Linked DNA regions of Frankia casuarinae. The main gene of each other region encodes a partner of the protein of the gene in region 2 in a complex. Links are inferred from orthologs where the notes say so. Each region holds a gene or a part of one and is shown on either strand. Other genes may lie near its edges. The genes, in order: uvrB and pcrA.

The links.
Region 1: the proteins of pcrA (region 2) and uvrB are in contact, whole or in part, in a crystal structure (PDB 7EGT), measured with the Thermus thermophilus proteins. The link is inferred for Frankia casuarinae from one-to-one orthologs. Residues at the interface, in WP_096412145.1 of Thermus thermophilus: His654, Arg656, Phe657, Gln666, Asp668, Glu669, Lys680, Arg681, Leu682, Ser683, Lys685, Tyr686, Ala687; in WP_096411307.1 of Thermus thermophilus: Glu23, Leu25, Arg26, Asp27, Gly28, Glu29, Arg30, Phe31, Arg55, Glu326, Asp327, Phe328, Glu379, Ser382, Gln383, His398, Gly400, Arg401.

Annotation. Positions count from the first base shown.
Region 1 is NC_007777.1:1,952,798-1,956,050, forward strand. The notes cover bases 1-2,941. They hold uvrB (excinuclease ABC subunit UvrB), read right to left. Parts: upstream 2,567-2,941; coding sequence 434-2,566; downstream 1-433. Other genes in these bases: coaE (dephospho-CoA kinase), read left to right, coding at 1-408; FRANCCI3_RS08175 (alanine and leucine rich protein), read left to right, coding at 2,778-2,941. Outside these bases: more of FRANCCI3_RS08175, read left to right, coding at 2,942-3,253. UniProt on the Escherichia coli protein: The UvrABC repair system catalyzes the recognition and processing of DNA lesions. A damage recognition complex composed of 2 UvrA and 2 UvrB subunits scans DNA for abnormalities.
Region 2 is NC_007777.1:737,238-740,622, forward strand. What follows is about bases 1-3,073. They hold pcrA (DNA helicase PcrA), read left to right. Parts: upstream 1-315; coding sequence 316-2,832; downstream 2,833-3,073. UniProt on the Escherichia coli protein: A helicase with DNA-dependent ATPase activity. Unwinds DNA duplexes with 3'-5' polarity. Translocates on single-stranded DNA with 3'-5' polarity. Initiates unwinding more efficiently from a nicked substrate than double-stranded DNA.

The DNA.
Region 1 (3,253 bases), 1.2 Mb from region 2 along the record:
ACGGCGCGGCGCATGGGGGAGGTGTCACCGAGCGGAATCGCCGTGCACGACATCCCGCTGCTCGTCGAGGTGCACGCCGAGGGCACCTACGACGTGGTGCTGGTCGTCGAGGCGCCGCGGGAGCTGCGGCTGCACCGCCTCGAGGGCCGCGGCCTGCCCCGCGACCAGGCGCTGGCGCGGATGGCGAACCAGGCCACGGACTCCCAGCGCCGGGCCGCTGCCGACATCGTGGTGGACAACGGCGGGAGCCTGGACGACCTCGACGCCCGCATCGAGGAGGTCTGGCAGGACCTGCTGGCCCGCCGCGACGCCAAGGCCACCGCCAAGGCCACCGCCAAGGCCGAGACCGTCGCCAGCGGCACGGATACTGCCGCCAGCGGCACGGACACCGCCGCCCCAGCCGGCTGATCGTGGCAGGCCGGCGCTCACGGCATCACTGCACGCCGGCGGCGCCCATGCCACGCAGCTCCTTCTTCAGCTCGGCGATCTCGTCGCGCAGCCGGGCGGCCAGCTCGAACTGCAGCTCCTTCGCCGCCTCGTGCATCTGGTCGTCGAGCTGGCGGATAAGCTGCGCGAGTTCGTGGGAGGGCAGGCCGGCGAGTTCGGCGGCGTACCGGCCGACGGCGCCCTCCCTGCCGGCGCGCGACTTCATCCCCGGAACCGGGGCCTTGCCGCGGGACTGCGATCGGCCGCCGCCGCCAATCAGCTCGCCGTCGGCCGACTGGCGAACCATGTCGTCGAGGATGTCGACGACCTTCTTGCGCAGGGGCTGGGGATCCAGCCCGCGCTCGGTGTTGTAGGCGATCTGCTTCTCGCGCCGCCGGTTCGTCTCGTCGATGGCGCGGCGCATCGACGGGGTGATCGCATCCGCGTACATGTGGACCTGCCCGGACACGTTACGGGCGGCCCGGCCGATCGTCTGGATCAGTGACTTGTCCGAGCGCAGGAAGCCCTCCTTGTCGGCGTCGAGGATGCTCACCAGCGACACCTCTGGCAGGTCGAGACCCTCGCGGAGCAGGTTGATCCCGACGAGCACGTCGAACTCGCCGCGGCGCAGCTCGGTGAGCAGCTCCACCCGGCGCAGGGTGTCCACCTCGCTGTGCAGGTACCGCACCCGGATGCCGAGTTCGAGCAGGTAGTCGGTGAGATCCTCGGCCATCTTCTTGGTCAGCGTGGTGACCAGGACCCGTTCGTCCCGCTCGGCGCGCAGCCGGATCTCGTGGACGAGATCGTCGATCTGCCCCTTCGTCGGCTTGAGCACGACCTCGGGGTCGAGCAGGCCGGTAGGCCGGATGATCTGCTCGACGACGCCGACGGACCGGCCCAGCTCGTAGGGGCCCGGGGTCGCCGACAGGTAGACCGTCTGGCCGATGCGCTCGAGGAACTCCTCCCACCGCAGCGGGCGGTTGTCCATGGCACTGGGCAGCCGGAACCCGTGCTCGACGAGGTTGCGCTTGCGGGACATGTCGCCCTCGTACATCCCGCCGATCTGCGGGACGGTGTTGTGCGACTCGTCGATCACCAACAGGAAGTCGTCGGGGAAGTAGTCGAGCAGGGTGTGCGGCGGGCTCCCGGCCTCGCGGCCGTCGATGTGCCGGGAGTAGTTCTCGATGCCCGAGCAGAACCCGACCTGGCGCATCATCTCGATGTCGTAGGTGGTGCGCATCCGCAGCCGCTGTGCCTCCAGCAGCCTGCCCTGCCGCTCCATGGTGGCCAGCCGCTCGGCGAGCTCCGCCTCGATGCCGGCGATCGCCCGCTCCATCCGCTCCGGCCCGGCGACGTAGTGCGTGGCCGGGAAGACGTAGATCTCCTCCGCCTCGCTGACGACCTCCCCGGTCAGTGGATGCAGGTAGGTGAGCCGCTCGATCTCGTCGCCGAACATCTCGACTCGGACGGCGAGCTCCTCGTAGACCGGGAAGATCTCCACCGTGTCCCCCCGGACCCGAAACGTCCCGCGGGTGAAGGCGAGGTCGTTGCGGGTGTACTGCACGTCAACGAAGCGGCGCAGCAGCAGGTCCCGCTCGATCTCGTCGCCGACCCTCAGCCGCACCATCCGGTCGATGTACTCCTGCGGTGTGCCGAGGCCGTAGATACAGCTGACGCTCGCGACCACGACGACGTCCCGACGGGTGAGCAGGTTCATCGTCGCCGAGTGCCGTAGCCGCTCCACCTCCTCGTTGATCGAGGAGTCCTTCTCGATGTAGGTGTCCGTCTGCGCGATGTACGCCTCGGGCTGGTAGTAGTCGTAGTACGAGACGAAGTACTCGACGGCGTTGTGCGGCAGCAGCTCCCGGAACTCGTTGGCGAGCTGCGCGGCGAGCGTCTTGTTCGGGGCCATCACCAACGTCGGCCGCTGCAGGCGCTCGACCAGCCACGCGGTGGTCGCGGACTTTCCGGTGCCGGTGGCGCCGAGGAGGACGACGTCGGACTCGCCGGCCCCGACCCGCCGGGCCAGCTCGTCGATGGCGGCAGGCTGGTCGCCCGACGGGGAGAAGTCGGACACGACCTGAAACGGCGCCCGCGTCCGCTCGATGTCGATGGTGGGCCGTTCGAACGTTGTGCTCACGGCTTCTAGCACACCACAGGCCTCCGACAGTTTCCGAATCTCGATGTTGCCGAACTTCGATGTTGCCGAACCTCGGCAACGAAATCGTCGGCAAAGTCGCGGACTCCCTGCGGTGTCTGCCGGGACGTTGACGGGCAGGCTATGCGTTGAGCATGTATGACACCCGGTCGTGACCGCGGCCCGGTGAAGGCGAAAGGAGCTCTGAGCGGACATGACCACCCACGACGCCACCCGACGGGGACATCTCCCGCCGATCACGGTGCGTCCGGGACTGGCTGTCTCGGTGGCGATCGTCACTGTCCTCCTCTCCGCGATCACGCTGCCGGCCACCGTGCCCGGCCGGCCCGGATTCGCCTACCTGTCCGGCGGTCTGATCGGGGCGGGCTTGCTCGTGGGCGTCCTGCTGGCCGCCGATCTGATGCGGGCCCGGTCGGCCCGTCGGTCGGGGGTGACCGTTCTCGGCATCACCCTCGGCGCCTTCGGAAGCCGGCTGGTCCTGGCCGGTGCGCCCGACCGCTCCGCGGGCGTGGCGGTCGCCCCTCACCCGACAACCCCTCACCCGGCCGCCCACCAGCCGGCACTCCACGGTATCGATCTCGCGCCGCCGCCCGTGGCGGCCCTCGATCCCACGCCGGGGACGGGCACCCAGGTCGGCACCCAGGTCGAGGCGCGGATCGCGCGGGCCGG
Region 2 (3,385 bases):
GTGGCGTGGCCGCTTGGCCGCGGGGCCGCCTGACCGCCGGTGGGCCGGGCGTTGACGCGGACCACGGCCATCGACGACCCGCCCTCGCGCGCGGGGCGGGGCGGGAACGACGGACAATAGGCTGGTCAGCACGCGGGTCGACGACCACTGGGCGTGGACGTGTGATGGTCATGCGGTGGCATGGACGCGCGAGGACCGCGGCCGGGTGGGGCCGTCGGTGCATCTCGCGGACCACACCGCGGACCGGGCCGTTGGGTGCGATCCGGGCATGCCGCGGTCCGACCTGCCCGACGTCGAACGTACGATCGGAGTCCCATGAGCGGCTTTTTCGGCGATTCCCACGGCGGCGGATCCGGCATCGCCGGGTCGGTCGGGACGGATGTCCACGGCGGTGCGCACGTGCCCTACGACCTGTTCGGCCCGGCGGTGCTGGCGCCGCCGGTGGGCGGGGACGAGCCCGGTGGCTTCTCCTCGCCACGCCTGGATGCCGAGGGCCTGCTCGACGGGCTCAACCTGCAGCAGCGGGCGGCGGTGGTGCACATCGGGGCACCCCTGCTCGTCGTCGCGGGCGCGGGGTCCGGCAAGACGCGGGTGCTGACCCACCGTATCGCGTACCTGCTGGCGGCCCGGGGGGTCCGGCCGGGGGAGATGCTGGCGATCACGTTCACCAACAAGGCTGCCAACGAGATGCGCGAACGGGTCTCGGCGCTGGTCGGTCCCCGGGCGCGGGCGATGTGGGTGAGCACCTTCCACTCGGCCTGCGTGCGCATCCTGAGGTCCGAGGCGAAGCGTCTCGGGTTCGGCTCGACCTTCTCCATCTACGACGCCGCCGACGCGCAGCGTTTGATCACTTTGGTCACCCGTGACCTTGATCTTGATCCCAAACGGCATCCCGCCCGAGGTCTGGCGGCGCAGATCAGCAACCTGAAGAACGAACTGATCGACTGGGAGGCCGCACGGGACCGGGCCACGAACCACCTCGAGCGGACCGTCGCCGAGGTCTACGCCGCTTATCAGCAGCGGCTGGCTCAGGCCAACGCCCTTGATTTCGACGATCTGATCATGATGACGGTGAACCTCCTCCAGTCGTTCCCCGACGTCGCCGAGCACTACCGGCGCCGATTCCGACATGTGCTCGTGGACGAGTACCAGGACACGAACCACGCGCAGTACGTCCTGGTGCGTGAACTCGTCGGCCAACCGGCGTACTTCGGTGGCGGGTCCGCGCCGGTGGAGCCGGCCGAGCCGGCAGCCGGGCCGGGTACCTGGGCCTCGGGCGCCGTCCCACCGGCGGAGCTGTGCGTGGTTGGCGACGCGGACCAGTCGATCTACGCCTTCCGTGGGGCGAACATCCGCAACATCGTGGAGTTCGAGGAGGATTTCCCGAACGCCGCAGTGATCCTGCTGGAACAGAACTACCGCTCCACCCAGACCATCCTCTCCGCCGCGAACGCGATGATCGCGCGTAACAACCAGCGCAAGGCCAAGCGACTGTGGTCGGACGCCGGTGACGGTGAGAAGATCGTCGGATTCGCCGCCGACAACGAGCACGACGAGGCGGCCTTTGTCGCCGAGGAGGTCGACCGGCTCTCGGACGCGAAGCTCGCGCGGCCCGCCGACGTCGCGGTGTTCTACCGGACCAACGCCCAGAGCCGGGTGTTCGAGGAGATCTTCGTCCGGGTCGGGCTGCCCTACCGGGTGGTCGGCGGGGTGCGGTTCTACGAGCGCAAGGAGATCCGTGATCTCCTTGCCTACCTGCGGGTCCTCGCCAATCCTAGCGACACGGTGAACCTGCGTCGCATCCTGAACGTGCCCCGGCGCGGGATCGGCGAGCGGGCCGAGGCGGCCCTGGCGGGCTTCGCTGATGTCGAGCGGATCGGGTTCGCGCAGGCACTGGAGCGTGTCGACGAGGTGCCGGGGATCGCCGCGCGCTCGGCGAAGGCGGTGCGCGAGTTCACCGCGCTGCTCGCCGAGCTACGCGCCGTAGCGGCCGACAACCCGGTGGCCGTGGTCGAGGGGGTGCTTGAACGCACCGGCTACCTGTCGGAACTCCTCGCCGAGGACACCGTCGAGTCCCAGGGCCGGGTGGAGAACCTGCAGGAACTGGTCGGAGTGGTCCAGGAGTTCGCCCGGCGGCTGCCCGAGGGTACGCTTGCGGAGTTCCTCGAGCAGGTCTCGCTCGTCGCCGACGCGGACCAGGTTCCGACCGACGACGGTTCCGATGGTGTGGTCACTCTCATGACGCTGCACAGCGCCAAGGGCCTCGAGTTCCCCGTCGTCTTCCTTACCGGTCTCGAGGACGGCGTCTTCCCGCACCTGCGGACCCTGGGAGATCCCACCCAGCTCGAGGAGGAGCGTCGGCTCGCCTATGTGGGTGTCACCCGGGCCCGGATCCGGCTCTACCTGACCCGCGCGGTGATGCGCAGCGCCTGGGGCCAACCGGCCTACAACCCGCCGTCGCGCTTCCTCGGCGAGGTGCCGGACACGCTGGTTGACTGGCGCCGGCTGGCCGATCCCCCGCCAGCGCCCGCGGGGACGTCCTGGGGCTCGTCTGGCGGGTTTGGGTCGGGCGCGACCGGCCGGGGCGCCGCCGGCGCCCCGGCGGCGCGTAAACCGCTACCGAACTCGCCGTTCTCGGGTCGCGCGCGGCCGGCCGCTCGGGCCGTCCTGGAGTTGCGTCAGGGCGACCGGGTGACGCATGACAGTTTCGGTCTCGGAGTTGTCGTCGCCACCGGCGGGGTCGGTGACTCCGCGGAGGCGACCATCGATTTCGGCGAGAACACCGGCACGAAGCGCCTGCTCCTGCGGTACGCCCCCGTCGAGAAGCTCTGACGGTCCCGAGAGTCCCGGCCGGTCCGCCGCCCCGGCGAGGCAGCTCGCGACCAGGTGGGCAACCTTGCCGCTGAACGCCAGGGAATGATGCCCGAGGCCCGGCACGGTGTAATTTTCGATGTCGAGATCGGGATGGTCGAGCGCCGCCTCGGCGGGCCGCACCACGCTGTCCAGCCCGGCGCCGATCGCGACGAACCGGGTCCGGCAGCCGGGGGCGGGTGCGGCGAGCTCGCGTAGGAGCGCCGATCCCGGCCGTAGCTGGGTGACGAGCCGGTACGGCACCGACCGGGGGACGAGCCCGGCGAGACGGGTGCCGGAATGAGGCGTCGCGAGAGTGATCAGCGTGTCCACGTACTGATCGCCCCCGAGTTGCTGCACGTAGTAGCGGGCCACCAGCCCGCCGAGTGAATGGGCGACGATGTGCACGCGCTGCCTGCCGCTGTCCGTCATCGCGGCGTGCACGGACGCGGCGAGTCGGAGCGCCGCTTCCTGCACCGTCGGCACGAGCAGCGGCAGCTCCACCGTGCGCACCCGGCGGAAACCGCGGCGGCGT